One region of the Acetobacterium sp. UBA5834 genome, then DNA from elsewhere that is predicted to be linked to it. Evidence: predicted binding sites of a transcription regulator. Region 1 holds the regulator's gene; each other region holds the start of a gene.
The links. Region 1 encodes LexA, which represses DNA repair genes until DNA is damaged. Its sites were predicted from a motif close to CNAACANNTGTTNG; they were not measured.

Region 1 (10,738 bases):
AAGTCAACGATATCATTGCTAACGAAGGAACAGAAGCTTTGCCAATCACGGTGGTGGATGGGGAAGTCAGACAGAAAGGTACCTACCCATCTAATGCCAATTTTGCAGAGTGGGCAGGCATGACCAGAGAAGATATTATTAAGATGGTTCAGAAATCACAAAATACATCATCAACTGGCGGCTGTTCATGTGGTGGCAGTGGTTGCTGCTAAGTTTTAATACAATTAGCTAAGCTGTCAGCTCGAATTTGATAGCTTGGGTCATGTGATTGAATTTGCATATTTTGTAATAAAAAAGACGTTTAGATGCGTCTTTTTTCTTTTTTTGCGTCTTAAGATGTAATAATGTCAAGTTGCGTGATTAACTTATCTTTAGAAAAAGAGCAGCTTTTTAAAGAAGCTTATCGGGTTCTAACGGTTGGCGTAATCTGATGTAGTGGCTACAGCTGAATAGCCAGCGGCTATCAAAAATGATCTTGCGATGGTAGCCAGATGCATCGCTGGTGCTGAGGATATCGTTACGATCAGGACAATGATGGAAAATACCGGCTTTCAGAATATCAAACTGGTCCCCAAAGATAACAGCAAAGAAATCTTAACAAACTGGTCGCCGGAAAAAAAGATTGACAATTATGTCACATCATTTATTATTGAAGGAAGCAAATAGAATTTTTAAAAATTAGATGTCCACAAAATAAAATGTGTTTGGCGGCTGCAAAATAACCAATACTGTTCTAAAATATTTTGTCGCAAAATGTAAGTTTCGTGACAAAATGACTAAAGTGTGGTAAACTATAATAAAATCTGCCGGTGCTTGTGCAAATACCATCTCAGCTTATGCCATCTTTTTTGCAGCTGTTACCAGCCAACCCCGGCAAAAATTTTAGGAGACTCTGATGACCATCCCAACCAATCTAACTGATAAAATTATTCCCAATAATGCACTGCTGGATGAATTCCTAAATTATGTTTTAACTATTAAAGGTTATTCTGAAAAGTCCGCCCAGGCTTACCGTTATGATCTGATTATTTTTTTTCGCTTCCTCAAACGCTATTTTGCGATGGTTCCCCAATCGCTGCCTTTTGATGCAATTCCCGTCGATGATATCGACATTGATGTCTTAAAATCGGTAAATCTGGGGATTCTCTATGCCTTTCTTTCCTACTCCAGTAAGGAACGGCAAAATGCAGATGCGGCCCGAAGCCGCAAGGTCTCTTCCTTACGTTCATTCTTTAATTATCTGTGCAATAAGCAAAAGTACTTTCTGCCCAACCCGGTGACTGAACTGGAAATGCCCAAACTCCCGGCCCGTCATGCCCGTTATCTGGAATGGGACGAAGCCGTGGATTTATTAAAAGGGATTACCGGTCGCCATAAAGAAAGGGACTTTGCCATTGTTACCCTGTTTCTCAATTGCGGGATGCGTCTTTCCGAGCTGACCCAAATAAAGATTTCCGACATCAAAAACGATGCCCTGCGCATCATTGGTAAGGGTAATAAAGAGCGTACCGTCTTTTTAAACCATGCCTGCTTAAAAGCCATCAATCGCTATCTGGCGGTGCGCCCAGAATCCAACTGCCCCTATCTCTTTCTCAGCCAGCAAAATGGCCCGATCAGCAATCGGGCGGTTCAGCACCTGGTCAAGAAACATCTGGCGAATTGCGGTCTCAATACCGATGAAATCAGTGTCCACAAACTCCGCCACACCGCTGCAACCCTGATGTTCCGTTATGGCAATGCCGATTTGCGCTCGGTTCAGGAAATTCTTGGTCATCAGAATGTTTCAACCACTCAGATCTATACCCATGTCAATGAAGAAATCCTCCGGGATACCCTTAACCAAAATCCGTTGGCACAGTTTGAAAGCGATGATTGACAACAATGGTAAAATTAAGAACTTACGTTTGCCTTTAATCTGGTGATATGCTATAATGAAGCATAACTATTTTGGAGGAAAACTCATGTACGAGGATTTAAACAGCAAACAATTAGATATCTTGAAATTTATAGAAACCCAAATGCGCGATAAACGTTATCCCCCATCAGTGCGGGAAATTTGTGCCGCTGTTAATCTGAAATCGACTTCCACCGCCCACACCTACCTGAAAAAGCTGGAAGAGCTGGGTTATATCAAGCGTGATTCAACCAAAACCCGGGCTATCGAGGTGTTGCGCCACGATCCCAATGAAACCATTTCCAGTCACTTTGATGAAAAAACAATTATCTCATTGCCAATTTTAGGCTGCGTCACTGCCGGTGCTCCAATTCTGGCAATTGAAAACATTACTGATATTTTCCCGCTGCCGCTCGATTTTACCGGATCCGATGACGCCTTTATTCTTATAGTCAAGGGGACTAGCATGATTGAAGCCGGGATTCTCGATGGTGATAAAATCATCGTCCGAAAGCAGGAGACGGCCCGAAATAATGACATTGTTGTAGCGCTTTTGCTTGAAGATAACGAAGCCACGGTCAAACGCATTTTTTACGACGAGCCCAATAAAATCCGGCTGCAACCGGAAAATAAAACCATGGATCCGATTTTCTGCAATGCCCAGGATATCAAAATTCTTGGCAAGGTAACCGGTCTGATCCGCAAATTTTAGAGCAATAAAAAAAGATGTGCAAACATCTTTTTTTTATTTTCCGTTAGTCCAGTTTCATTTTGTCTTCAATGCTTTTAAAGACATCTTTTTCGATATGATTTTTGTTGGCTTTGACCAATTCGATCTGGCTTTCAAACAACTGATTCTGGAGATCCAGGATTGTTTTGCGGCTGGTTTCACTTTCAATTTTTCCTTGTCGTAAGTGTTCCCGGTATTGGGCCAACAGATCATTTTTTTCATCCAGTTCTTTTTGCAATAAGTCTTTCTCTTCAGCCAGTGCTTGATATTTTGCCTGTTCTTCGGCCAGCAAATCGCTGAGTTTCTTGAGTTCAGCTTTAACTTGTTTCACCTCGCCGACTTCTTTGGCTTTTACTTCTTCACTGCTCCGAACTTCTTCCTCTGCGTTGAAAAGCCGCTCGGTAATATTCATACAGCCTAAAATCGCAATCCGAATATGGTTTGTGAAGGGATTCGCAGCCTTGACCCGTTCCAATTCGGTATTGACGTAGTCAGAAACGTGCTTAATATGCTCTTCGTTTCCCTTGGCCTTTAGATTAAATTCGGTATCGAGTATGCGTAATTCCATGATTGTTTGTTCAGGCATTTTTTCCTCCTGTGAAATAAATTTAGTTCTCAAAAGTGATAAAAAGGTTCTTCTTTGTTATATTCTATTATAGGTAATAAACAAGAAAATTACAATTGATTTATCAATTAATACTGCTCAATGACATCAGCCAGTTCTGTATTGCTTAAAATTCGGTAGTCAATCTGTTTTATCTCAAGATGCTTAAAACCAGCCCGTGATTCGCTATGGATAACCGGAATGGAATAAATCGCCTTCTGGTATTTTCTGGCGTAATCCAGGGTATAAATGGTACCGCTCCCCGGCGTAAAATTGGAAACAATCACAAACTGACTGGACGCACTCTGAAGACGATCCCTCTCTACGAACTTATATGGCAGAAGGGTTTCATGATGGGGGTATTCGGATACCAGACAGCCCCCCATGCCACAGATTTTATCTGCCAACTGCTGATTGGTGCTGGGATAAACCGGAGCTAAACCAGAAGGCAGAAAGGCCACCGTCTTCCCACCGGCATCCAGACAACCCTGGTGCCCATAAGAATCAGAACCGATCGCCAGGCCACTGACTACCACAAAATTGTTTTCGGCCAGTAACTTACCGGCTTGAAAAGCAAAATCTGCCCCCAAGGCGGAAGGTTGGCGGCTGCCAATCACTGCCGCCCGTTTGGAATGTGTTAAAATACTCAAGTCGCCCTGATAAAAAATCAACACCGGATGATCCGAAAATCTCAGACTATCCGGAAACGCTTCATCCCAATACGAGCAGCAAGAGATTCCCAGCTGACCGCATTGTTCGGCCAGCGTCTGGGCACAGTCCTCAGCAGCTGCGATTTCGGCCTTGCTGATCTGGCTGGAAATCATCCCAAAAGTCTGGCCGATTTCAACCAACTCCCGGAAACAAAGCTGCTGAGGGGCGGTGATCAACTCCAGCAAGCGGATCGTTTTCTGTCGACCGACCCCTTTTAATTGCTGAAGCCCGACAATATGTTCACAAATCAGATTCATGATCGTTTCAATACTTACTCACGGAGTTGGGCATCAAATGCCTGTTTCAATTCACCGAGAATCTGGTCGATAACCGGATTAATATCATTGTCAGTGAGGGTTCGTTCGTGATGACGGAAGTTTAAGGCATAGGCCAGACTCTTATAACCGGCCGGAATTTGAGCTCCGGTATAGACGTCAAACAACTCAATGCTTTCAAGGATTTCGCCGCTGTTTTTACGGATAATTGCCGCAATCGCTGCCGCCGGAATTTCAGCTTTGAGTAAAATAGCCAAATCGCGATTAGAAGCCGGGAATTTTGGCAGATCAGTAAATTTATTATCCAGGCTGGCACATTCAAAAAGTTCATCAAACGATAACTGACAAACATAACACCGTTTCGGCAGTTCATAATGCTTGACAACCATCGGATGAATCTCGCCGATTTCCCCGAGTTTGGTCCCATTGGCAAAAATTTCTGCTTTTCGTCCGGGATGAAGGAAGTCCGATCCGCCAGCAACAAACTCCGGATAGTAAATTCCAAAATGCTCAAGCAAGAGCTCAACAACCCCTTTTAATTCAAAATAATCCCCGCTGCCATAGGAACTGATGGCCAGTTTTTTGGCTTCAACCGGTAATTCTCCTGGCTTGGTGTTTTTGCGATAGGTATTGGACAATTCAAAAAAACAGCCCGCCGGGTTTTTACGATTATAGTTTAGTGAAATCACTTCCAGCTGATGGCCAATGAGGGTATGGCGCATGATGCTGTTTTCTTCCCCCAGCGGATTAATCAGCGGAATCAGGTTATCCGGAAGCTGTGTATTCAGTCCCTGAAGACGCTTTTCGCTGGTAAAGGAGGATGTCAGGGTTTCAAAATAGCCCTGACCCACCAGAATGTTTTTCAGGCTGTCTTCAAATTTCTGCACCGGGGTTTTACCGCCAACCATGGTTTCGCCGCCCATTATGGTACCAGGGATGCGATCATAGCCAAAAATCCTTACCACTTCCTCGGCCAGATCTTCTTTAAGTTCAATGTCCATCCGATAACTGGGCACTTCAACTTCCAAAACGGCATCGCTTATTTTGTTCACTGTAAAGAATAACCGGATCAGCATGCTTGAAACTTCCTCAACAGTCAAAGAAATCCCCACAAACGCATTAAACCAATTAACATCGAGGGCAACTTTTTTTAATGCAGCCACCTGAGGGTAAACATCAATTATCCCTTCGATAACATCACAGGCACCAATATCCAGTAGCAGCTGAGTGGCCCGCAGTGCTGCCACTGCGGCTAATTCCGGATCAACACCCTTCTCAAAGCGAGATGAGGCTTCGGTTCGCAGGCCCAGTTGTTTAGCCGTTAAGCGTACACTGCCTTTGTTAAAATTGGCCGATTCCAGGACAATCAGACTGGTTTTATCGGTAATTTCTGAATTTTCACCGCCCATGACCCCGGCAATGGCCACTGGGGCTTTGCCATTGGTGATCATCAGCATCGATTCATCTATTTCCCGCTCTTTATCATCTAAAGTGACAATTTTCTTATCTGCAGTGGTTGTAACCACAATTTCCTGGGATTTAAGACTGTGATAATCAAAAGCATGGAGCGGTTGGCCCAGCTCCAGCATCACGTAGTTGGTGACATCAACAATATTGTTGATCGGCCGCACCCCACTGTTTAGCAGCTTTTTCTGCATCCACAGCGGTGAGTCTTCGATTTTCTTGACTTTGAGCATCTTGGCAACATATCGGGGGCAGGCAGAATCTTCAATGCGTACGGCCAAATAGTCGGCGATTTCATTAGCACTTTCTGCGGTGGCGTCATAAACTGGTACTTCAGCCATTGGCAGATCCAGGGTTGCTGCCGCTTCCCGGGCGATCCCCACAATCGATTGGCAATCCGATCGGTTAGCCGTCAGTTCCACATCGATGATCACGTCATCAAGCCACAAAAGTTCCCGGGCATCCATTCCCAGCGGCGTATTTTCCGGCAGAATCAGAATCCCTTCCATGATTTCTTTAGAAAATAAATCGGTGTTCATTCCCAGTTCTTCAATCGAGCAGAACATCCCATAGGAAAGCAATCCCCGAAAATCATTGGTGCCGATTTTGGTACCATTGGCAATTACCGCACCATCAATGGCCACCGGAACAATGGCACCTTCAAAGACATTCTTGGCCGCAGTGACAATCACCCGTTGGTCAGTTCCCATATCCACGGTACAGACGGTCAGCTTATCCGCATTGGGATGGGCTTCAATTTTGGTAATTTGTCCGGTAAAGATATTAACCACATTTTCTGAAACAACCGTTAGGGTTTCCACCTTTGTCCCGGACATCGTCAGAGCCTCCCCAAAATCAAACGGTGCCATTTTTATATCAACAAATTCTTTTAACCAATTCAGTGAAACGAGCATAATTGGGTTCCTCCTATTTAAATTGCGCTAAAAAACGCAGATCATTTTCAAACAATAAACGCAGATCGTTGATGCCATACTTGATCATTGTGATCCGGTCAAGGCCCATGCCAAAGGCAAAGCCGCTGTATTCATCCGGGTCAATGCCACAGAAGCGCAAAACATTCGGGTGAACCATTCCGCAACCGAGAATTTCAATCCAGCCGGTGTTGCTGCAAACCTTACAGCCAACGCCGCCGCATTTAAAGCAGGTTACATCCATCTCAGCGCTGGGCTCGGTAAAATAGAACTGGTGGGGGCGGAACTTGGTTTTCGTCTGTTCACCAAAGAGTTTCTTGGCAAATAAATCAAGGGTTCCTTTAAGATCGCTCATGGTGATGCCTTTATCAATCACCAATCCCTCCATCTGATGGAAGACTGGAGAATGGGTAGCGTCGATTTCATCAAAGCGATAAACCCGACCCGGTGAAATAATCCGCAGGGGTGGTTGCTGTTCTTCCATAACCCGAACTTGAACCGGTGAAGTCTGAGTTCTCAGCACGATATCATCCTGATAGTAAAAAGTGTCCTGGAGGTCTCTGGCCGAATGATCCTGAGGCACATTCAAATAGTCAAAATTATATTTTGCCCATTCAATCTCCGGACCTTCGGCAATGGAGAAGCCCATTCCCAGAAAGATTTCTTTTAAATCATTGATAATCGTAGTTAACGGATGCAGGTTTCCCGCCTGATGTTTTTGTCCAGGCAGGGACACATCGATACGTTCTTCTTTGATCTGCGCTTCAATTTCCTGTTGTTCCAGTAACTGTTTTTGCGCCATGATGTTACTTTCAATTTCTTCCCGGATTTCATTGGCCAGCTTGCCAATGACCGGACGTTCCTCGTTGGAAAGCTTGCCCATTCCTTTTAGGGCAATGGTCAGTTCGCCTTTTTTACCCAGATACTTAATCCGGACATTATCCAGTGATTTCAGTTCGGTAACGGCACTTAGATCAGCTATACAGCGATCTCGTAATTGTTTGAGTTCTAGCTCCATTTCTTTCTCCTTATAAATAAAAAAATCGTCCTCTCAAAAGGACGAAATCATTCCGCGGTACCACCTTAAATTAATACATAATTGTATTCACTTAAAATTTTAACGCAATTAACGTTAGCTGCTATCAATCATCAAAATTGGTTGATGCGGTTCACAGCTAAAACTCCAGAGGGAACTTCAATAAATTTAAACACAAAATCTCTCAGCCTGGGATTTTTTCTCTGTAAAGTCTCATCTTTATTTACTCGCTCTATCATTGTAGATAAGTTATTTAATTATCTTTTACTTTGGTCTGGCATTCCTTAAAATCTCGAATCAGATCATACATGATTATACCTGCAGCCGTTGCCACATTCAGTGACTCCGCCTGACCCAAAATGGGAATTTTCAGTAACAGATCGCAGCATTCACTCATTTGCTTCGACATTCCCTGGGATTCATTCCCCATAACGATGGCAAATGAACCGTTGAGGGACTGGCGTTCCCATAAACAACTGCCACTTAAGGAAGTACCGATGATCGTTACCTGCTGCTCTTTTAACTGCTTGACCGTATCAAGCAGCGAAACGACCTGATAAATCGGCAAGTGAAAGACCGAACCCATCGAACCCCGTAGTACCTTCTCATTGTAAATATCCGCTGTTTTAGCAGACGTCACCACACAGTCAAAACCTGCTGCATCGGCAGTACGAATAATGGTACCAACATTGTAGGGATCCTGAACATCCTCCAGTAAAACCGTACGCTTGAAGGTTCCCGGTCGGCTATTAATTTTATGCAGTACCGCCATAATTCCTTCGGGTTTTTGTAAACCGGACAGGCTTGCCAGAATCGTCGGACTGACGATTGCAATGGCAACTTTATTGTTCTCCAAAGTAACCAGACGATCCCTGACAGATGCGCCATTAATCTCCAGCCAAGTGCTGGTAATAAAGATCTGCTTAAACTGCAATTGATTTTTAACTGCTTCCAGAAAAAGCTTGGTGCCTTCGATGGCAAAGGTACCTTCGGCGTCCCGAAAGGATTTACTGCTGAGTTTACGCAGATACTTCAGTTGCTCATTATTTTTTGATGTAATTTCTGGAAACATCGTTAATGGTCTTTTCGGGACAGTTTGTTAATCTCATTAATGGAGCGATTCTCACCCATCACAATCAGTTTATCTCCGGCATGAATCACATCACTGGCCAATGGCGAAGCATTTAAGACATCCAGACTCCGAATTGCAATTACATTTAAGCCATGTTTTTCCCGGAGGTTTAACTGTTCCAGGTTTTTTCCTTCCCAAATATGAAGGGACTCCACCTCAACGATGGAATGATTGGTATCCAGCTCCAAAATATCGATAAAATCGCCGGAAAACAGATTATGCGCAACCCGCTCACCCATGTCCCGCTCTGGAGAAAATACTTTTTTGACCCCTAATTTAAGTAGCACCTTTTCGTGCTGGGCATTGTTGGCTTTTCCATAAATTTCATTGATTCCCAGTTCCTGAGCATTGACAATACCCATAATACTGCTGTTAATGTCTGAGGTAATGGAAACCACCACCGCATCGACATTCTTTAAGCCAATCGATTTCAGTGCATTAATATCGGTCACATCCGCTTGCACCGCATAGGTTACCAAATTCGCAATGTTTTGAATTTTTTCTTCGTCATTATCGACGACAACAACATTACAGCCCAATTCGCTGAGGGTGATGGCCAGTGCTTCACCAAAACGCCCTAAACCAAGAACCGCAAACTGCTTTTCTTTCAATTAATACTCCTCCTCTAGCCAATCATAATGTTGCCTTCCGGCAATTTGAAATTTCCCACGTTTTCTCGGGCTCGCTTTTCACTGCGTGAAATCGCATAGGCTACCGTTAACGGACCCAGCCGGCCAACAAACATGGTCAAACTGATGGCTATTTTCCCCGCTGTTGATAAATGAGGGGTTAAACCGGTTGTTAAGCCAACCGTACCAAATGCTGAAAGAACTTCAAAAACCACCGTTTCAAAAGAAGCTTCAGGTTCAGTACATAATAACACAAAAATCATAAAGATGACAATACCCAATGCAATGACAATCACCGAAATGGACCGACGGATTGCCGGGCCCATGATGCTACGCTTAAAGGCCACCACATCTTTTCGACCATGAAGAACGGAGACAACCGTCATCATAATAATCGCAAAGGTGGTGGTTTTAACGCCGCCACCGGTGGACCCCGGTGAAGCTCCGATAAACATAAACAGCATAGTTAAAAACAATGATGGTGTTGTTAAAGCGGCAATGTCAATGGTATTATAACCAGCAGTTCTTGGTGTGATCGACTGGAAAGCGGCGGCCAGTAGTTTTTCGGGAAAAGAAAGCTTTCCCATCGTCATCGGATTATTGTATTCAAAAACAAAAAAAAGCACAAAACCAATAATCAAAAGAACACCGGTGACTGTCAGGGCCAGTTTGGCATGCATAGTCATTTTTTCAAATTTTCGAATGTTAATGATATCACTGGTAACGGCAAATCCCAGCCCCCCCAGAATAATCAGCCCGCCAATCACAAAATTGACAATAAAATTACCGACATATTTTGTCAGGCTGGAGTAATTCCCAAAAAGATCAAAGCCAGCATTACAAAAGGCAGAAATCGAATGAAAAAAGCTGTAGGCAGTGCCCCGCAAAAATCCATATTCCGGAATAAAAACCAGGGCCAACAATAATGCCCCAACTGTTTCAATGATCAGCGATGAAAAGAAAATGTACTTGGTGAATTTAACTACTCCGGAAAGTGAATCCATGTTCACTGAGGATTGAATCAGCAGACGATCCTTGATCGTAATCCGTTTTCCCGCCAGTACAAAAAACATTGTCGTCAATGACATGAAGCCCAGGCCACCGATCTGTATCAGTAAAATAATAACGACTTTCCCAAATACCGACCAAAAGGTGCCGGTGTCCACAACCACAAGCCCCGTTACGCATACTGCTGAGGTAGCCGTAAATAACGCATTAATAAAACCACCGCTGGTTCCTGATGCGCTGGCCATCGGCAAGGTCAACAAAATGGCTCCCAGTAGGATCACCAGTGCAAATCCATAAATCAGCATTTCTGCCGGGGAACGTTG
Region 2 (10,738 bases), on a different contig from region 1:
ATTTTGTCGTCAGTATCGGCGGGGGATCGCCCCAGGATACCGCCAAAGGAATTGCCATTCTGGCTACCAATCCCGGTGATTTACGGGATTACGAAGGCGTTGGCAAAACTGCCAATAAATCCCTGCCAATTGTGGCGATTAATACCACCGCCGGAACCGCCAGTGAAGCGACCATCAATTATGTTATCACTGATGAAGAGCGTAAACTCAAAATGGTTATTGTTGATCCCAACTGTCTGGCAACCGTAGCGGTCAATGATCCGGTTTTAATGCTCAAAATGCCAAAATCATTAACGGCTGCCACCGGTATGGATGCGTTAACGCATGCCATTGAAGGTTATACCACCGCCGGTGCTTCACGATTCACCGATCTTTTTAATCTCGAAGCCATCAAAGCCATTTCTGGTAGCCTAAGACAGGCCGTTGAAGATGGTGATGATTTGGATGCCCGGGATGCCATGGCTTATGGTCAGTTTGTCACCGGGATGGGATTCTCGAATGGCGGATTGGGAATCGTCCATTCTATGGCGCACCAGTTAGGCGGATTCTATGATTTGCCGCATGGGGTTTGCAATGCCATTCTATTGCCTTATGTTACGGCGTTTAATGCTGACGTTGTTGGTGATCGACTAAAAGACGTTGCTCAGGCGATGGGCGTGGACACCAGTCGCCGTGAACCGAAAGAAATCAATATTATGGCCATTGATGCCATAAAAAAACTCTCCAAAGATGTGGGGATTCCGGCCGGACTAAAAGAAATCGGAGTCAAAGAAGAAGATTTCAGTGAATTGGCTGATCTGGCACTGGCCGATATTTGTACCGGTGGTAACCCCAAATGTCCAACTAAAGAAGACGTGATTGCGATCTACAAAGCAGCTTTTTAAGTTAAGCATTTTTTTACAAATATAAAAAGACATTCTGAATTACTAGAGTGTCTTTTTTATTATGAAAAAATTAAAAAACATCGTATTATTAAACATTTTATACAAAATATTTTCAAGTTATTTTATTGTTTTTGTTTTAATTACGACAGGTTTATGGTATAATACAACCGTTACAAAAATAATAAAATTACTGTAAAAGTAACAAATAGACAGGGTCACAATTATTAATTGTGGGAAAGGGGAAAAATGAAAAAACATCGAGTTGTATCAGGTATCGTTACTGGTTCCCTGGTTTTGGCATTTTTAACAGCACCCGTCAATGCAGCTTCGTTAACCGAGCAGTTAGCTCAAAGTAATGCTCGACAGGCTGCAGCAAAGTATCAAGTCGACATGACTCAGAATACCATCAATGGGATTGAGGACGAAATCGGCAAAGTCAATGAAGAAGTAAACCGGATCAATGGAATAATCGGTGCAATCAATGCCGATATATCTTCCATCGAAGCAAATATTGCAAAAAAACAGGAAGAGCTGAAAATTGCTGAGGCCAAGAAGCAAGAACAGGAAGCAGCCATGAGCGATCGGGTTCGGGCGATGTATATGTACGGCAACGGCAGTATCATGGAATTTATTTTCTCAGCTTCAGATTTCTCGGATTTTATTACAAAATTAGATATGTCTCGTTACATTATGACGGCAGACAAGGACTCCCTGAATGCTCTGGAAGAAACGAAAAAAGTGATCGATGAAAAGAAGCTGAGCATTGAGGCAGATCGATTAAAAACAGTAGCGAAAAAAACCGAACAGGAAGTTGTACTAACTCAACAGGAAGAAGTTTTGGCTCAAAAGGATCAGCTATTGGCCCAAAACCAGGCAGCCTTAGAAGAATACAAGGCCATTGAAGAAGCTGAAGCAGCCACATCGGCAGATATTGAAGGCCAGTTACAGGCCTATTACGAACAACAGCGGGCCGCCGCCGAGCAGGCAGCTCAAAATAACGGCAGCACCGGTACGACGGATGGCTCGACAGGCGGGGATACGACCAATACTGGCGGTGGCGACAGCTCCGGTGGCGGATCAACGGCTCCTCCGGTATATTCCAGTTCGTATGTCTGGCCGTGCGATGGCAATATTACCAGTGAATTTGGCTGGCGAATCCATCCCATCTGGGGTGATTCCCGCTTCCATGCTGGCGTCGATATTGGCGCATCAACCGGGACACCGGTGGCCTGTGCCGGAAACGGAACTGTGATTTCAGCCGGTTGGAATGGCGGTTATGGAAACTGTGTCATTGTTGATATCGGCAATGGTTTGTCGGCAGTATATGCCCATTTAAGTGCAATTAATGTATCATCAGGTGAAACTGTTGCGGCCGGTCAGACCGTTGGAGCGGTTGGCAGCACTGGCGACTCAACAGGTGCTCATCTTCATTATGAAGTGCGTTTGTATGGATCGCCAATTAGTCCCTATATTTAGAATTAATTTTTCCAACCGTTACACGGTATATATGATGAGAAAAGATGAACAACGTCTTTTCTCTTTTTATTTTGCCAATTGAATTTCTTAAATCAATAGAAAAACAGGAATTCGGACGAATTTCGATACATTTGTTACAAAATATTTATTTTTTTAATGAAATTATTCAAAAAGTATGCTAAAATGAATACAGTTTCAAATGAGGAATGATTTGAAGGCCAAAAAACGGACCAATACCCGGAAGTCTTTTTCAATTAACATTCTTTTGATTAAAATAATCTTAACTTGTCAAAAAACATTTAAGCAGAAAATAGGATAGCGCGTGTTAAAATGCCCTGTCAAAGCAAGCGAATGATAAGTAAATTAGGAGTGGCTAAGATATGATCGAATTTAAAAATGTAACCAAGGGTTACGATAAAAACAAGAGCGATGCGCTTAAAAACGTCAGTCTCTTTATTGATAAGGGTGAGTTTGTTTTTCTGGTGGGCCGAAGCGGGGCCGGAAAATCAACATTTATTAAGCTTCTTTTAAGAGAGATTGAAGCGACAGAAGGTTCAGTATACATTAATAATTTTAATGTCTCAAAATTGTCAAAAAAAGAAATCCCTTTCTTAAGACGAAAAATGGGGATTGTCTTTCAGGATTTTCGGCTGCTGGAAAACAAAAGCGTCTATGAAAATGTGGCCTATGCCATGGAAATAATCGGAAAATCTGAAAAGCAGATCCAGAAACGGGTGCCGTTGGCTCTGGATATGGTTGGCTTATCCCATCGGATGAACCACTATCCCCATGAGTTATCTGGTGGTGAGCAACAGCGGGTGGTTATTGCCCGGGCGATTATTAACAACCCCTCTATTTTGATTTGTGATGAGCCGACCGGAAACCTTGATCCCGAAACATCCTATGAGATTATCAGTATTCTGGAAGAAATCAACCGTAGAGGAACAACTGTGGTGGTGGTTACCCATGACCGGGAAATCGTTGATACCATGAAAAAACGGGTTTTGACATTGGAAGACGGTGTTCTCAAAGTAGATGACGCGACAGGTAGGTACGGATATGAAGTTTAGTTCCATTAAAACAATGCCCAAAAATGTTGTCCGGGATACCTTAAAAAGCATTGAACGAAATAACCTGATGAGTGCGGCTTCGGTGCTGTCGGTAATTGCTGCGTTGATTATCCTGGGGATTTTTCTGATCTTAACCATCAATGTTCAGGAAGTGACCAAAGATGTGGAATCGAAACTGGAACTGAAAATCTTTCTCCAGTCCGATTTTACCGACACTCAAAAAGCAACCATAGAACAGGCTTTGGAGAAAAGTGACCTGATTGAAGAAGTTACCTTTGAAAGTGCCGAAGAAGCTTTGGAAAAGTTCACCGTCAGTCTGGAAGATTATGCGCCGCTGCTCAGTGGTTATAATTCAGAAAACAACCCAATGCCAGCATCCTTTGTTGTCCGGGTGACTGATCCGGATGATATGGATGAAGTTCAAACCCTGGCCATGTCGTTTGAAGGCCAAGGGGTTGAGTACGTCCGATATGGTCAGGAATATGTGGAAGCACTGGTGAGTTTCAATAAATTTACCAATACTTTAAGTATAGTGGTATTGGTGGTGTTATCAATGATTTCCATCTTTATTATTTACAATACGATTAAATTAACCGTTTTTGCAAGACGACGGGAAATTGGCATTATGAAATATGTGGGTGCAACCAACGCCTATATCCGGGCGCCGTTCATTCTGGAAGGGACGCTGTTGGGGTTGATGGGAGCCATTGTTGCTTTCCTGATTATTCGGATCACCTATTATTATATTTTGGGATTAGTTGGCGGAAATTTATTTTTGCCAGTGGATGCCAGTTTGGCTTCTCCCGATGCAGTGATGGGACAATTGATTTTCTTCTTCCTGATTTACGGAGGGTTTATCGGTGCCGTTGGTAGCGTATTTGCGATTCGCAAATTCTTGGATGTATAAATGATTAGACTTAGTCAAACACAGGAGGATTGTTGGATGACAAAAAAACATATTATTTCAGGCATAGTGGGTATGATGGTGACATTGGGGATACTGATATCTCCGGTTAATGCTGCATCCCTGACCGAACAGCTGGCAGAAAGTAATCAAAAACAGGCGGCTGCACAATACCAGATTGACATGACCCAGAATACGATTGCTGGTATCGAGGCCGAAATCGGCAAGGCCAACGAAGAAATGAGCCGAATCACGGGCGTCATTGATAAAATTAATTCTGAGATAGCCGTATTGGAAGCGAACATTGCCAAAACTCAGGAAGAACTCAATATTGCCGAAGCCAAACGGAAAGAACAGGAAGAAGCCATGAACGAACGTGTCCGTACTATGTACATGTACGGAAATGGTAGTATGTTGGAGTTTTTATTTACTTCATCCGATTTTGCCGACTTTGTTACCAAGGTTGACATGTCCCGCTATATCATTGAATCGGATAAGGCATCATTGGACGCTTTAGCTGAAACAAAGAAAATAATCGATGAAAAGAAAGCTAAAATTGAGGCCGACCGGCTGCAGACAGTTTCTAAAAAAACTGAGCAGGAAACGGCCTTAGCCCAGCAGCAGGAAATTAAAGCTCAGAAAGACAGTCTCTTGGCCCAAAACCAGGCGATCGTCGCTGAGTATCAGGCAATTGTGGCGGCTGAAGCAGCCAACGCAGCGAGCATTGAAGCTCAGGTTCGGGAAATGATGGCAGCCCAGGCAGCCGCTTCTGGCGGGTCAACCACTGGTGGCAGCACGACCTTTGTCCCATCAAACGGAACCTATCAATGGCCGTGTCCGGGCTATTATCCATCCGCGGATGATGATTTCTTTGGTACCCGGTTGCACCCGATCTGGGGTGATTACCGGACCCACTATGGCGTCGATATGGGTGCCCCATCCGGAACACCGATCCTTGCTATGGGCAACGGTGCGGTGTTATCAGCCGGCTGGAACGGTGGTTATGGAAATTGTGTTATTGTTGATTTAGGTAACGGCCTCCAGGCCATGTATGCGCATATGAGTGGTTTTGCAGTATCAGCAGGCCAAACTGTCAACAAAGGCGATGTGGTTGGTTACGTCGGCTCCACCGGGGATTCCACCGGGGCCCATCTCCATTTCGGCGTACTTTCCGGCGGATCATTTGTTGATCCTTTAGGATATTTTTAAGCGAAACATTGTAGACTATAACGAAAGAACAGGAGAAAAGAATCATGATTCTTTTCTCCTGTTTTATTTGTATAATAATAAAATTTAGGATAAGGTGAAAAAATGGAAAATAAGTCAAAAAAAACCAAACTCATCGTGGTAATTGTGGTGCTGATCATCACAAATATCATCACCTTCACAGTGGCCACAACTGGCAATTATCTGATCGGCAACAAGTTGATTGTGACGGTTGACAGCAGTGAAACAGCCGCCGGGATAAAAAAACTATTAGCGCTAAAAGAACAGATTGGTCTGGAGTATTATAAGGATGTTGATAACACCACTTTAATTGATGGGGCCATCAAGGGCATGTTTGACAGTCTGGGTGATCCCTATAGCAGTTATTTTACCTCCGAAGAATTTAAGAAATATATGGAGTCAGCCACTGGCGTCTATGAAGGCATTGGGGTCGTCGTGACAGAGGATGATCAGGGCGTGACCTATGTAATTGCCCCGCAAAAAGGCACACCGGCTGATCAGGCCGGGATCAAAACGGGCGATAAAATTATCAAGGTGGATGGTGAAGATGTCAGTACGATCGGTTCGGATGCGGTAGTGGCTAAGGTAAAGGGGCCAGCTGATACCACCGTTAATATCACCCTCTTACGTGGTGAAGAAGTCATTGATATGCAATTGGTACGCAAAACCATTGAAGCAAAAACAGTGGAATCCCGGGTGATCGGCGATAAAGGCTATATCCAGATCAGTGAATTTACGGATAAAACCGCTGATGATTTTGAAGCCCAGCTAAGTGAACTGTTGGCTCAAAATATTACCGGTTTGGTGATTGATTTGCGTAGTAACCCCGGCGGCGGCGTAAAGGAAGCGGTGGAAATCGCTGATCGGATTCTGGGCGAAACCATGGTCGTTTATACGGTTGATAAAAACGGCAATAAAACCGAATATACCTCAGATGGCGAAGAACAGCTTAGTCTGCCAATGGTTGCCCTGGTTGATGGCGGCTCGGCCAGTTCCGCTGAAATATTGGCTGGGGCTCTTCAGGATACAGGCGCTGCCCAGCTGGTCGGCACCAAGACCTTTGGAAAAGGGATTGTTCAGGAAATCATCAGTCTCACTGATGGCGGTGGCTTTAAGGTGACCAATTCCGAATATTTCACCCCTAACGGCAACAACATTCACGAAAAAGGTCTCGAGCCAAATATCGTGATTGAAGCGACTGACTTTATGAAGAATAACTTTTTCACCGACGAAGAAGATGTTCAACTACAAAAAGCCTTACAAGTTCTTAGTGGAACCAATTAGAATCTATGAGCATGCCATAACGGCATGCTTTTTCTATTGGTGAGGAATAATTAAGATTTTATTAAATGATAAGGATTATTGTTTGCCATTAAAAAAAAGCTGTGATAGAATAATGGAACGAATGTTCATCAAACTGATTGGAGGGTGCTGATGAAAGATATGAAGCACGCATTTAAGGTTGTCTCGGAATACGAACCTAAGGGTGATCAGGGACCGGCCATCGAAAAAATTGCCAACGGAATTAAGGCGGGGTTAAAGTATCAAACCTTACTGGGCGTGACTGGCTCCGGAAAAACCTATACTATGGCTAAGGTAATTGAAGCGGTTCAGAAGCCAACCCTGGTGATTGCTCATAATAAAACCCTGGCGGCCCAGCTGACCAATGAGTTTCGGAGTTTTTTTCCGGATAATGCGGTGGAGTATTTTGTCAGCTATTATGATTATTATCAACCGGAAGCTTATGTACCGCATTCGGATCTGTTTATCGAAAAAGACTCGTCCATCAACGACGAGATTGATAAATTACGTCACTCTGCTACGGCAGCTTTATTTGAACGTCGGGATGTAATTGTGGTGGCCAGTGTGTCCTGCATTTATGGACTGGGAAGTCCTTTTGATTATGAAAATTTGATGCTGTCACTCCGTCCGGGGATGGAAAAAGATCGGGATACGATTATCCGTAAGCTGGTGGATATTCAGTTCACCCGAAACGACATTGCTTTTGAGCGGAACAATTTCCGGGTGCGCGGCGATATTCTGGAAATATTTCCCTCGGCTTCGTCAAACAAGGCGATCCGGCTGGAATTTTTCGGGGATGAAATTGAACGGATTACTGAGATTGATACCCTGACCGGGGAGATTTATGGGGAGCTGAACCATGTCTCGATTTTCCCGGCGTCTCACCACACCACCACCCCGGAAAATCTGGAACGGGCGATTGCTGGAATTCAACAGGAACTGCGCCAACGCTATGACGAATATACCCAAAACAACCGTCTGGTGGAAGCCCAGCGGATTCTGCAACGGACCAACTATGACATTGAAATGCTCCGGGAAATGGGCTATTGTAACGGCATTGAGAATTATACCCGCTACATCAACGGGCTGCCCCCAGGATCACCACCCTATACCCTGATTGATTATTTTCCCAAAGATTTTCTGATGATTGCCGATGAGTCCCATGTCTCGATTCCCCAGATTGGCGGGATGTATGCCGGGGATAAAGCCCGTAAGAGTAACCTGGTGGACTATGGCTTCCGGCTACCCTCAGCCTATGATAACCGGCCGCTGAATTTTTCCGAATTCGAAAGCAAGATCAATCAGATTGTCTTTACTACGGCAACCCCCAGCAAATACGAAAAAGAACACAGCCAGAATACCGTTGAGCTGATTATTCGACCGACCGGTCTGATCGATCCGGAAATTACGGTTCGCCCGGTTGCTGGTCAGATCGATGACCTGCTCGGTGAAATCAAACTAACCACCGGTCGGGGCAATCGGGTATTGGTCACCACGTTAACAAAGAAAATGGCTGAAGATCTAACCGACTACCTAAAAGAAAATGGTGTCCTGGTGAACTATCTGCATTCGGATGTGGATACCATCGAGCGGATGAAGATTCTAAGGGATTTACGGCTGGGTACCTTTGAGGTGCTGGTGGGCATCAACCTGCTGCGGGAGGGTCTTGATTTGCCGGAAGTTGGTCTGGTGGCGATTCTGGATGCTGACAAAGAAGGATTCCTCCGTTCAGAAACGTCGCTGATCCAAACGGTTGGCCGGGCGGCCCGTAATCTGGAAGGTCATGTCATTATGTATGCGGACAAGATGACACCCTCGATGGATCGGGCTATCAGCGAAACTAATCGCCGCCGGGGTATCCAAAGCGCCTACAATGAGGCCCATGGTATTACCCCCAGTTCGGTCAAAAAAGATATCCATGCTGTTATCGAGGCGACCAAGGTGGCCGAGGAACCGGCAACCTATGCAATTGGTGATGAAGCGCTGGATATTGATGTGAAGATTAAAGAACTCGAAGTCGAAATGCTGACGGCGGCCGAGGCCCTGGAATTTGAACGGGCTGCCAATTTGCGGGACGAAATTCATCATCTCAAAAATTACCGAAGATAGCTTAAGCTGATGTTATAGCGGGATGGCTGAAACTAAATTTTAGTTGTTTTTTAATTTACAGAATCGGCTAGTACCCGCCAACGAATGTACCAGACCATGACTTAATGGTGTTTTTTCATTTAATAATTCATGCGGCATAATTAAGGAGAGAATAAACATAAATATGAAATATATCGAAATAAAAGGTGCCAAGGAGCACAATTTAAAAAACATTAACTTAAAAATACCCCGGGATCAGCTGGTGGTTTTTACCGGGCTGAGTGGCTCGGGGAAGTCATCATTGGCTTTTGACACCATTTATGCTGAAGGACAGCGCCGCTATATGGAGTCGCTTTCTTCCTACGCCCGGCAGTTTCTGGGCCAGTCCCAGAAGCCCAATGTGGAAAGTATTGACGGCCTATCCCCGGCAATTTCCATTGACCAGAAAACCACCAATCGCAACCCCCGCTCGACAGTGGGGACAGTCACCGAGATTTATGATTATCTGCGGTTGCTTTACGCCCGGATTGGGATTCCCCATTGCCCCAAGTGCGGCAAGGTGGTACAATCCCAATCGGTGGATCAGATTGTCGACAGCATCATGGCGCTGCCGGAAAAAACAAAATTTCAGATTCTGGCCCCGGTAATCCGGAAGGAAAAGGGACAACATAAAAAGATCATCGATCACATCAAAAAAGAAGGCTTTGTCCGGATCATTGTCGATGGGGAGGCGATGGAAGTCACCGATGAAATCAATCTCGATAAAAATAAAAAACATACCATTGAAGTGGTAGTGGATCGTCTGGTAGCCAAGGATAACCTTGGTAAACGGTTGTCCGATTCACTGGAAATTGCCCTGAAACTATCCGGTGGCCTGGTGATCTGTGACGTGATTGGCGGCGAGTCCCAACTTTTTAGTGAAAAACTGGCCTGTGCCGACTGCGGCATTGCCATGGATAAATTGGAGCCCCGGACGTTTTCGTTTAATAATCCCTTTGGAATGTGCCCGGATTGTCATGGCTTGGGCTTTCATCAGGAAGTGGATCCGGATTTACTGATCCCCGATAAAAGTTTATCGATTGCCAACGGCGCCATCAAATTTTTTGGTTTAAAAAGTGATTCCAAGTATTATTACAACCTGATCAAGGCGCTGGCAAAAAAACACCAGTTTGATATTGAGTTACCCCTGGAAGATGCCAGCGAGGCATTTTTACAGGCCCTTCTATATGGCAGTGACGAGGTTCTGGAAATCGCCTACGAAGGCAAGTTTTCAGGAACCTACAGCTCCACCTTTGAAGGGCTGATTAAAAACATGGAGCGGCGTTATCTGGAAACGACCTCGGAGCGGATGCGGTCCTTAATTGAACGGTATATGTCCGAAACCCCCTGTCCCACCTGTCACGGTAAACGGCTCAATCCCACCAGTCTGGCAGTGACAATTCATGATCGAAATATCATCGAAATTACCGATATGGCCATTGGGAACTTGCTTGAATTTTTCAAAGCTCAGACTATGACCGACCGGGAAATGATGATTGGCGAATCGATCTTTAAAGAAATTGAAGCCCGGCTTAATTTCTTGAAAAATGTCGGACTGGAATACCTGACCCTGTCCCGGAATGCCGGAACCCTTTCGGGGGGAGAATCCCAGCGGATTCGGTTGGCCACCCAGATTGGCTCGGGTCTGGTGGGGGTATTATATGTTCTGGATGAGCCCAGTATTGGCCTCCATCAACGGGATAATCAGAAACTGCTGGAAACCCTGCGGCGCTTAACCGACTTGGGTA
Region 3 (10,738 bases), on a different contig from region 1:
GGTGGATCAGAGCTTTGATGGCTTGATGCGGTCGCTGGCCAATCGCTACACGAGACCCTGTACCTGTCCGACCTTTGTTGACAACAGCCAGCGGATTTACCGGATCAAACAGATGATTGCCGACCACCAGGTTCAGGGGGTGGTTTATCACGTCCTCCGGGGCTGTCTGGTCTATGATTTTGAATACCAGACGCTGGAAGATGAGCTGGGTAAACTGGGCATCCCGGTGATCCGGGTAGAAAGTGATTACAACGAAGAAGATATTGAACAACTGCGGATCCGGATTGAAGCCTTTATTGAGCTGATCAAATTGAAAGATCTGGAAACCCGAATTAGCAAACTGAAAAAATCAGAAATAGCAGGGTGACACTTAACTGCAGTACCGACAAATTGTCGGTACGGGGTTTATCTTATGATCAAAGTAAGCATTTGCGAAAGTGCCGTGAGCTTTGGTCCCAGTTTCGCACGAAACAATTTCTACACTGTACGGCGGACAGTTCGATGAACTGTTCGCCTACACGTTACGAAATTGTTTTCGTGAAGGCAATGAGCCAATCACAAGCTTACTTGTAGTTGGCGACTGCCCGCGAACAAGAAGAAATTCGCATAGCGATTTCTTCTTGTTGTGGAAACTGCACCCAAAGCAATCATTGTTCGATGCTATTAATTTAACAATTACCGCTAAGACTAGAAAACAGGAGAATAACATGAACAGAAATTATTATGCCGGACTTGACGGCGGCTCAACCTATACCAAGGCGGCGCTGATCTGCCAGAATCAGGTGGTGGATGCGATGGTCACCAATACTGGAATTGATAACAATGCTGCAGCCAGTGCCTTGATTGAAAAAATGTGTGTCCGCCGGGGGATTAACCGTGCTCAGGTGCGCTATACCATGGCCACCGGTTACAGCCGCAAGGTCTTTGATATTGCCGATGACGATATTTCCGAAATTACCGCCCATGCCTATGGGGTGCGCTTAACCGCACCGCCGGATTACCGACCGGGGATGATTATTGATATCGGCGGTCAGGACAGCAAAATCATTTATCTGGACTCGCATTACGCCGTTAAGAACTTTACCATGAACGATAAATGCGCCGCTGGCACCGGCAAATTTATGGAAGTCATCGCCCAGATTCTAGAGACCACCATCGATCAGGTCGGCCCGCTGTCGCTGGAAAGCAAGGCCCCCTGTGATATCAACAGCACCTGTGTGGTCTTTGCTCAGTCAGAAGTGGTGTCGCTGGTGGCCCGGAAGTATGACCGCCGGGATATTCTGGCCGGGATGCATTTATCGATGGCCAAACGGATCATTAAAATGATGAAAAAGGCCGAAAAAGGCGGAGATATCCTGATGACCGGCGGCGGTGCCCTGAATATCGGAGTCCATAAAGCCTTTGAAGAAGAAATGATGCGGGATGTCTATGTGGCCCGATACCCCCAGTTTAACGGGGCCATCGGTGCCGCCCTGATTGCCAGTGAGCGGGCCTGACCATGGGGCTGACATTACTGCTTCCGGTTTTGGCCACGGCCCTGTCGGTGGGGCTGGGCTGCGGCACCTGCTGCAGTCCGGCGGTCAGCGTCTTTTTGTCCAGCTATATCATCACCCATGCCGAGGGGCTAAAAAAATCGCTGCTGGGATTTTTTAGCTTTTTTATCGGCAAGGTCATCGCCGTGGTGGTGTTATGCGGATTGGCGGCGTTGATTGGCAGTCAGTTTATTGATGCCGCCGGTTATGTCGGTGGGATCAACCTGGGTCAGATGATGGAGCTGGCGATGATAGCCCTGGGCCTGGTGCTGATCGGAAAATGGCTGCTCGATTACAAAAACAAAGCCAACCGGGCCAGTCTCTGTTCCGGTTGCGGCGGTGAAAAAAAGGCTGATACTATCAACCGCTATGGTGTAAAAGGGCTGTTGCCGCTATTCTCCGCCGGTCTGGCCTATGGAGCCTCACCCTGTGGGCCGCTACTGATGATGATGGGAGTGGCCACCACCCTGCCGCTGGCGACGGCTGCTCTAGTTGGCGGGGTCTTTGCCGCCGCAAGTACCCTGACCCCGGTATTGCTGATGGTACTGCTATCAGGCGTGCTGTCGGGGAAAATTGCCACCGAAATTCCCCGGCAGCTGCAGTGGTTTCGTTTAGCCAGCTACGTGCTGCTGACCCTGTTTTCGGCCGGGGCCTTATTCAATTTAGTGTGAAGAAGGTTGTAAAATTAAAGAATTAAAATGAGGTGTATTAAGTATGAAAAATAAAATTATCCGCCAATGCACGGCGGCCGTCGCTGCTTTGCTGATTGTCTATGGGGTGGGGGTCAATACTTTTCACAGCTATGAGCAAGTGAAGGCTGCTCAGGCCGAAATTCCTCCGGCGATTGCCGCCAAGAATGATGCTGCCACTGGTGAAAGTGAGAGTATTGCTGCGGCGGTGACGACCGACACAGCCACTGCGACTACCACCGAAACACCCAGCACCGCTATTTCTGAACCGGCCACCACGGTGACTGAAACCGTTACTGCATCCGCTGCAGCACCGGTAGAAACTCCGGCGATTGTCGCCGCTACCCCGGCTGCGGAGGAACCGGTAGTCACCGAACCACAACCCGATGTTCCCAGCCTGAGCGAATTTTTATCCCAACTGCGCTGTGGTGGCTGCGGAAAAAACTGCTCACTGCTGAATCCCCGCTGTGGTGTCGGCAACCAGAAAGCCCAACAGGCCGAAGCCGAATATGTTGCAACCTACAATTAAAAAAGCAGGTCGCACAAGAATAGATGGAATCCGGTTTATTGTGAAATTCATAATTGTGAACACTATTTGAGTTGATGACAGTTTTTGCGACGAATGAGTCAGGCCGACAATGCTTATAAGAACAATTGTTTCGTATGAAAAAGGACGGTAGAGTCGATTGCCTGGTTAAGCTTAAAACCCCGGAAACGCAGTTATAACAGTCGTTTCGGGGGTTTTTACTGATTCGTCAAATAGACCGGATCAGCCCTGCAAACAAGCCCGAATCGCAGTAAGGTATAATTTGGCCATTGACAAAGAGTGTGGATGGGTATAAAATAACAACAGAACATATGTGCTAATTTAATTAAAACGGATTAAATGGGTGGGTCATGGAACGGATTATTTTACACTCTGATATCAACAGCTTTTATGCCAATGTGGAATGTCTCTATCATCCGGAGATTAGGGACTTTCCGGTGGCGGTCGGTGGCAATCCGGAAAAACGTCATGGGATTATTCTGGCGAAGAACCAGAAAGCAAAGGTTGCTGGGGTTAAAACCGGCGAGGCCCTGTGGCAGGCCCGGGAGAAATGTCCTGGGCTTTTGGTGATGCCCCCAAATTATCAATTGTATTTGCGTTTTTCCCGGCTGGCCCGAAAAATCTATAACCGTTATTCCGATCAGGTGGAGCCTTTTGGTCTCGATGAAGCTTGGCTTGATGTCACGGCCAGTTCCCGGATTCACGGCAGTGGCCGAACCATTGCCGAAAAAATCAGCCAGGCCATTCAGGAGGAACTGGGTATCACCGTTTCGATTGGCGTTTCCTGGAACAAAATCTTTGCCAAATTTGGTTCGGATTATCGGAAACCCGATGCCATCACGGTGATCACCCGGGATAATTTCAAAAAAATTGTCTGGTCCCAGGAAATTGGGGATCTGCTCTATGTGGGGTCAGCCACGAAAAAGAAACTGATGAAATATGGTATCTATACCATTGGACAATTGGCGCAAACATCCCCAGATTTTCTGGTGCTCCAGTTTGGTAAGATGGGGATGGTGTTGTGGCGCTTTGCCAATGGCCTTGATGACAGCCCGGTCAAAACCTTTGACGAGCATTATAACGGTAACGAACGGATTCTCAAAAGCATTGGCAACAGCATCACTACCCCCCGGGATTTAAAAGACCTGAAGGATGTCAAGCTGATCCTCTATATGCTGACTGAAAGTGTGGCGATGCGGTTGCGGGAAACCGGCTGCTATTGTTTAACAGTAGCGATTCATGTCCGTAACAAAGAACTTCACAGCTTCACCCGGCAAACAAAGCTAGCAAAACCCTCGGATCTGACCCGGGAAATAGCTGAAGCCGCCATTGCCTTGTTTGAAAAGAATTATGATTTCAGTTCGGATATTCGCTCCCTGGGGGTGCGGGTCACTGATCTGGTACCGGATTCAACCCCGATTCAGTTGGATGTTTTTGGCAATGAAGCGTTGCGGATGCGTCAGGCCCAGCTCGATGATACCGTTGATGATTTACGCAAGCGCTTTGGCAATCTGGTTCTGCGTCGGGCGGTTACCATTGGTGATTCGATGAGCGGCCTGGATCCCAAAAAAGATCATGTTATCCATCCAATTGGATACTTTTAAAGGAGAATTAAGAAAATGGCAATAAAAAAATTTGTCCAGGTGATTGCAAAGTTTGAAGAAGATGGCAGAATCATCCCCCTCCAGGTTTTGTGGGAGGACGGTCGGGTTTTTTCTATTGACCGGGTTCTGGATATGCGCCCGGGGGTCTCCCTGAAGGTGGGCGGGCAGGGTATTCGCTACACCTGCCGGATCCAGAATAAGGAAGTCTGTCTCTATTATGAAGAACCCAAATGGTTTGTCGAAAGTAAAGAAAGATAAGGAAAAAAGCCGAGTGCCAAAAATAGACCAGGAAAAACGGATCCTTGCCGTGATGCTCAAAATCTATTGCCGCAAAAAACATCGATCACACGATCTCTGTGCGGAGTGCCAGACCCTGTTAAGTTATGCCTTGAACCGATTGGATCATTGCCGCTATGGCGAAAACAAGGGTTTTTGCAATCACTGTCCAAGCCCCTGCTATAATAAAGCGAATCAGCTAAAAATTCGCAAGGTAATGGGTTTTAGCGGCCCGCGGCTGATTTTTCATCACCCCATTATGGTTATCAGACATCTGCTGTCGTAGTGCGACAGCAGATTTTTTTACGTCAGTTTTGCGGTATAGTCATGGCCCAGAAATCCTGGAGGGCTTTTTTAAGCTCGGGCTCATTCCGGATCTGGCGATGGGGAAACCACTCCTGTGGAAATAACTGACGATAGCTAGGGCTACTGAAGCGCTGATCAATCAGAACGATCACGCCTCGGTCGGTTTCGGTTCGAATCACCCGTCCGGCAGCCTGGAGAACCTTGTTCATGCCAGGATAGAGGTAGGAATATTGATAGCCGGTGTGTTTTTTTTTATTGAAATAATCCCGGATGATATCACGTTCAAAACAGATCTGGGGCAGACCGACTCCGACAATAATGGCGCCGATCAGGCCCTCGTGCTTTAAGTCCACGCCTTCGGAAAAGATCCCGCCCAGCACCGCAAAGCCCAACATCCCGGTCGGGGCAGCCCCGGGTGCCGGTCGGAACTGACCCAGGAACAGCTCCCGGTCTTCCTCGTTCATTTCCGGAGCCTGCCGGATGGTGACGACCTCCGGGTAGCTGGCGCTAAAAATTTCAAACACCGCATTCATATATTTATAAGATGGAAAATAGACGATGTAGTTGCCTGGCTGCTGATCCCGTACCGTTTTGATGCAACGGACAATGGTGGAGTAGGTTTTTTCGCGATTGCGGAAGGTGGTTGAGATGGTATCGGCAATCAGTAGTTCTCGGTTTTTAACATCGAAGGGCGATGGCAGACTAATTTTATAGCTGTCGGGGTCACCACCGAGAATTTCTGAAAAATAGTCGAGTGGTGACAGGGTGGCCGAAAAGAAGATCGCCGCCCGGCCTCGTTTGAGGGCTTCTCCCAGCAAGTGGGAAGGATCCAGACAAAAAAGTTTGATACGGGTATCGCCGTTGGCGTTTTCGACGTAGGTTAGAAAGTGGTCATCGTAAAACTCGGCGGTGCGCATAAAGGTCAGGGCGTTAAAATACAGTTCCAGTAGTTTCTCGTGACCCGGGCGGCCTTCATTGCTGACTAGCCATACTTCGGCCAGAGCAATCAACTTCATCACCAGCAGCAAGAAATCTTTGGGGGCCTCTTTTTGGCGGTGAGGTGAGTTGGTTGTAGCCAATTTTCGCAGCCCGATCATGTGAGTGTTGAGTTTTCCCAGCGCTTTGGCAAGACTGGGGTCGTTATCTTTAAACAATCGCTTTAGCTCCAGCAATGGTTTTTTATAAAGTTCGGCCGAAAACATTGAGCGGGCCCGATCGACCAGATTATGGGCTTCGTCAATCAAAAAGCTGTAGTCGCTGCCGTTATCGGAAAAAAAACGTTTGAGATAAACCCGGGGATCAAAAACATAGTTGTAATCACAGATCACGCAGTCACTAAAGAGGGTTAAATCGAGAGAAAACTCAAAAGGGCAGACCTGATGTTTGTGTGCATAGTTTTCAATGACGGGTCGGGTCAGGCGGTCTTCCTGCTTAAGGATATCCAGCAGTGCGGCATTAACACGGTCAAAATGACCCCGGGCATAAGAGCAGTGATCGGGATCACAGATGGTTTCTTCCTGAAAACAGATTTTGTCCTTGGCAGTCAGAGTGACACTTTTGAAAGCCAATCCCTGATTTGCCATTTTAGCAAAGGCTTCCTCGGCAACCTCCCGGACAATGGTTTTGGCGGTTAGATAAAAAATTTTGGCAGTATGCCCTTCAGCCATCGATTTGATGGCGGGAAACAGAGTTGACATTGTTTTGCCAATTCCGGTGGGAGCCTGGACAAAAAGTTTTTTCTGTTCGACAATGGTTTTATAAACCGCTACTGCCAGTTCCCGCTGGCCCGGGCGATAACGCTCAAAGGGAAAAGCAAGAGCCCGAATGGCGGTATTGCGGCGAGTCACCCAGTTGCTGGTCAGAGCAGCCCAGACCAGGTACTGATTGATTAAATCGTAAAAGAAAACAGTCAGTTCAGTTTGGGTAAAGATTTTTAGATACTTTTTGATTTCATCGGTATCCAGCTGAAAATAGGTCAGCTGTACGCTGATTACTGGTAGTTCATTCTGGATGGCGTAAATATAGGCATAGCATTTAGCCTGGGCCCAATGGGTTTGGCTGTAGTCTTCGTCAATCTGTTCCAACGGCCGGCTGGTTGACTTGATTTCGTCTACAATAATCTCGGACTCGCTGGTGATGATGCCATCGGCCCGGCCATCGATTCGGAAACAGAAGCCTTCATATTCGAAACGATGTTTTAGCGATACTTCAGGGGCATAGCCTTTGTCTCGATTATCTTTCTGAACCCTCTGGTGGGCCCGGGTTCCTTCCAGTGCACTGGCGTTGCTGATAAACTGAGAATCGATATTTCCGGAGCGGAGGATAAACTCCACCAGATTGCGGACGGATAGTTTTATTTCGGGTTGATTGTTCATTTTTTCACCTATGATTATTATGATGACGCTTTGATGCTCTAATTTTATGCTAAATGGTGAAGAAAGTATAGCAGATTTGCTTGCTGATCTAGGAATCAAAGCAGGAAACGACAACGATTGTCAGAGTAACAATCAAAACGATGAATCTTAAAAAATACTTAATTTTCTCTTTGCTAGAGTTCAAAATAATAAAAAAATTAGGGCAAAAAAAATTGAAAAGTAAAATTATTATGGTGGAACAAAGCCTCAAGACAGTGATTTTTTTCATTTAAATGCATTTAATCGCAACGTTATTATCGGTTTTTTAGGGAGAAATATTTTTCATAGTATTAGCAGTGATATGGTGTCAATTTGATAGATATAGCAGTAGATTAACTATCAAGATCATTTAAATAGCTGATTTGTTTATGTGGAATTGATAAAGAAATAAAAAGTTGTTCAATAGCTATCAGACAATGGATAAAAAGTATGTTATCCATAAATTGAATTTGATGTATCTGTATTAAAGTTACCCGAATAAAATCTATCGAAAAACAACATCTTGATTAAAAATGATTTGTTAATTAACGAACAATATAGTTTCAGCACTACCTCTTGTTTGAGAAATATCAAACAAGTAAAGGTAATAAATGGTTGCAAAAAGAAAAAATATTGACATAAAATTCCAAAGATGTTAAGCTGATGAAAATTAAAAAGTAAACGAGTACAAATTAGTTTTTTAGAAAAAACTAGAAATCAATGGCGATGATCAAAGGAGGTCAAAAAATGGAATTTGGACTAAGAGAATGGAAGCTAAGTGATGCTGAAAATATTGTGCCTCTGGCCAATAATGAAAAGATAGCAGGAAATTTACGAAACACCTTTCCCTATCCATACACTCTGGATGATGCCCATCTGTTTATTACTAAAAGTATTCATCAGAATAAAAGAAGGCATCTAAACAAGGCGATCACAATCGATGATGCGCCGATTGGAGCGATCAGTCTGCTGATGCAGGAAGATGTCAGTTGCAAAAGTGGCGAGTTGGGTTTTTGGCTTGGCGAACCCTATTGGGGACAGGGAATCATGACTGGTTCCATTAAGCAGATCTGTGAAAAAGCTTTTGATGAGTCGGATTTGGTCAGAATTTACGCTCGGCCCTTTGCTGATAACCAGAAGGCGCGCAGAACCATTGAAAAAGCTGGTTTTCATTTGGAAGGTGTTTTTCAGAAAAGTATTTATAAGAATGGTAAACTTCAGGACTCCTGTATGTATGCTTTGACAAGATAAAACGGTGCGGGCTATAGTAATTTCATAGAATTATTGATTAAACATATTTAAAATAAATGATATCTTCAAAAAATTATAGAGCTTGAAAAAAGAACTTCGTACGAAGTTCTTTTTTTGATGGTGAAGCTGCTCAGTCAAAAAAGGAAAATATATCAGGTTAAGTTTTTTGTGGCGGGGAATACATTATATAAGCAAACGAATGTTAATGCAGGAACGTGCTTTGGAATTTCTTCTGAAATTTGAAAGGTATTAAACGGTATTTTGTAAATTCAAATTAAAAAATAATAATGTGATGATGGACATAATGTCAAAAATAACAGTAAAAACAGACAAGTTGCCAAAAAAAAACGAATAATCATATAAAAAATCAATGAAGAAAACGAGTACAAAGTTTAAAAAATAGATTAACTGAAATATTTTACTAAAAAAAACATTGACAGCTTCATTGAATACGAGTACAATGATGTTGTAAATGAATTAGTAATTACAATTTTATTTACGGTTTGTAAAAATGTCATGATATCTTTAGTACCGCTTCTTCGAAACTCTATTTTAATGAAGAAAGGCATTATGAAAAGGATTGCACTATTTCAGGATGATCGTTATGGTGCAAAATAATTTCTGGTTGCGGAACGACTGGATAGAAGTGTTGCTGTTTGCTTGTTGTTATAGGGAGATTGGCTGATCAGACAAATAGTGTCGACAGTTATTTTAGTAGAAATTGTTATTAAAGTTGAAACTAAAAAGGAGAAAGAATTATGAACAAACCATTAAAAAAGTCGGCTATTAATCTTTACGGTTTGCCGTCATTTGGATTTCAGACTATGGTCAACATCGAAGTTATGTTTTTCGCAGCCTTTCTTACCGATTTTGCGAAAATACCATTGGCTCTGGTAAGTACCATCTTATTGGCCACCAGTATTGTTGATATTGTGGCCGTACCAACATCAGGGGTTATCCTGGAAAAAAGTAATATGAAATGGGGGAAATACCGTTCCTGGTTATTGGTCGGACCACCCATTGCGGCGCTCTTTTACATTTTGCAGTTTTCGCAGATTGGCGGAACCTCGGAAATTAATGCTATTATCATCTTTTTAGGATTCGCCATCAGCCATCTGGTTTGGAATACCTTCTATGCTGCCCATATTTCTATGAATAATGCGCTGACCACGGTTCGGGAAGAGCGTATCTCGATGGCCAGCAACCGGGGGATGTTCAATGCAGCGGGTGCTCTGGTATTTTCCTACTTTGGTGTGCAAGCCATCACAGCCATTGGTACTGGTGTTGGCAATCCGGTTTTAGGTTACACTTACATGGCAGCCATCACTGGTTTGATTATGATTGCCTGTAATATTATCTACTATGTGATCACCAAAGATTATGCTCAAAATGGGAGTGAAGCTCAGGCTGGAAAACCGGCTGAAAAGATGTCGGTTGGCGAAATGCTCAAACAAATTGTTGTCAACCCACCATTGATGGGGCTGATGCTGGTGGAACTGGGACGATACCTGGGACGTTTCGTTATTTTTGGAATGGCCTTCTACTACTTTAAATATGTCATTAACGATTTGCCTGGACTGGCATTGTTCATGACCGGATTAACCATTGTCAACTTCTTTGCAGCCATGATTGCATCACCGATTGCTAAACGACTTGGCGAAAAAAACACCTATATGATCGCCCTGTCGCTTTTGATTATCGGTTTGCTAATTGTCTGGTTTATGCCGCTTGAAGCAACTGCTTTTAAAATCATCATGTTTGCTGCCTATATTGGTTATGGTTTGCCAGATTCTCTGGGTGTGGCAATGTACTCTGCAACCGTTGATTATGGCGACTGGAAAACCGGCAAAAATGCCCGTGGTTTTATCATGTCACTGATCAGTATGCCAATCAAAGTATCTATTTTTGTCCGATCGGTTATCATTTCAGCGGTGCTGGCTTCAGTTGGTTATGTTGCTGATATGGCCGTGACTCCAGAACTGATTCAGGGAATTAAAAATGGTTTCGCCCTTTATCCGGCAATCATTATGATTATTGGAATGGTGATGATGTTTGGGCTTTATACGTTAACACCAAAACGAATGGAAGAAATCAATAAAGAATTAGCAGAACGTAAATTGGCTTAAGTATAAAAAACAAA

Region 2: uvrB (excinuclease ABC subunit UvrB) is a predicted target of LexA. The motif match lies at 6,960-6,973, and genes of this name have one in related genera.
Region 3: dinB (DNA polymerase IV) is a predicted target of LexA. The motif match lies at 2,869-2,882, and genes of this name have one in related genera.

The regions. Positions count from the first base shown of each region.
Region 1 is NZ_DJGY01000069.1:90,325-101,062, reverse strand. It holds gene arsD (arsenite efflux transporter metallochaperone ArsD) at 1-212, shown strand, start outside; gene B3F51_RS14410 (hypothetical protein) at 481-666, shown strand; gene B3F51_RS14405 (tyrosine recombinase XerC) at 896-1,876, shown strand; gene lexA (transcriptional repressor LexA) at 1,962-2,606, shown strand; gene zapA (cell division protein ZapA) at 2,650-3,210, opposite strand; gene B3F51_RS14390 (DNA-processing protein DprA) at 3,318-4,196, opposite strand; gene pheT (phenylalanine--tRNA ligase subunit beta) at 4,211-6,592, opposite strand; gene pheS (phenylalanine--tRNA ligase subunit alpha) at 6,606-7,628, opposite strand; T-box leader at 7,663-7,894, opposite strand; gene B3F51_RS14375 (TrmH family RNA methyltransferase) at 7,900-8,718, opposite strand; gene B3F51_RS14370 (potassium channel family protein) at 8,721-9,389, opposite strand; gene B3F51_RS14365 (TrkH family potassium uptake protein) at 9,404-10,738, opposite strand, start outside.
Region 2 is NZ_DJGY01000036.1:43,702-54,439, forward strand. It holds gene B3F51_RS07885 (iron-containing alcohol dehydrogenase) at 1-884, shown strand, start outside; gene B3F51_RS07890 (murein hydrolase activator EnvC family protein) at 1,131-2,360, shown strand; gene ftsE (cell division ATP-binding protein FtsE) at 2,741-3,430, shown strand; gene ftsX (permease-like cell division protein FtsX) at 3,420-4,337, shown strand; gene B3F51_RS07905 (murein hydrolase activator EnvC family protein) at 4,374-5,543, shown strand; gene B3F51_RS07910 (S41 family peptidase) at 5,646-6,845, shown strand; gene uvrB (excinuclease ABC subunit UvrB) at 6,996-8,972, shown strand; gene uvrA (excinuclease ABC subunit UvrA) at 9,136-10,738, shown strand, end outside.
Region 3 is NZ_DJGY01000060.1:51,456-62,193, reverse strand. It holds gene B3F51_RS11845 (2-hydroxyacyl-CoA dehydratase subunit D) at 1-367, shown strand, start outside; gene B3F51_RS11840 (acyl-CoA dehydratase activase) at 708-1,496, shown strand; gene B3F51_RS11835 (sulfite exporter TauE/SafE family protein) at 1,499-2,203, shown strand; gene B3F51_RS11830 (hypothetical protein) at 2,247-2,750, shown strand; gene dinB (DNA polymerase IV) at 3,119-4,372, shown strand; gene B3F51_RS11820 (hypothetical protein) at 4,388-4,630, shown strand; gene B3F51_RS11815 (nitrous oxide-stimulated promoter family protein) at 4,644-4,934, shown strand; gene B3F51_RS11810 (ATP-dependent DNA helicase) at 4,957-7,329, opposite strand; gene B3F51_RS11805 (GNAT family N-acetyltransferase) at 8,095-8,598, shown strand; gene B3F51_RS11800 (MFS transporter) at 9,357-10,724, shown strand.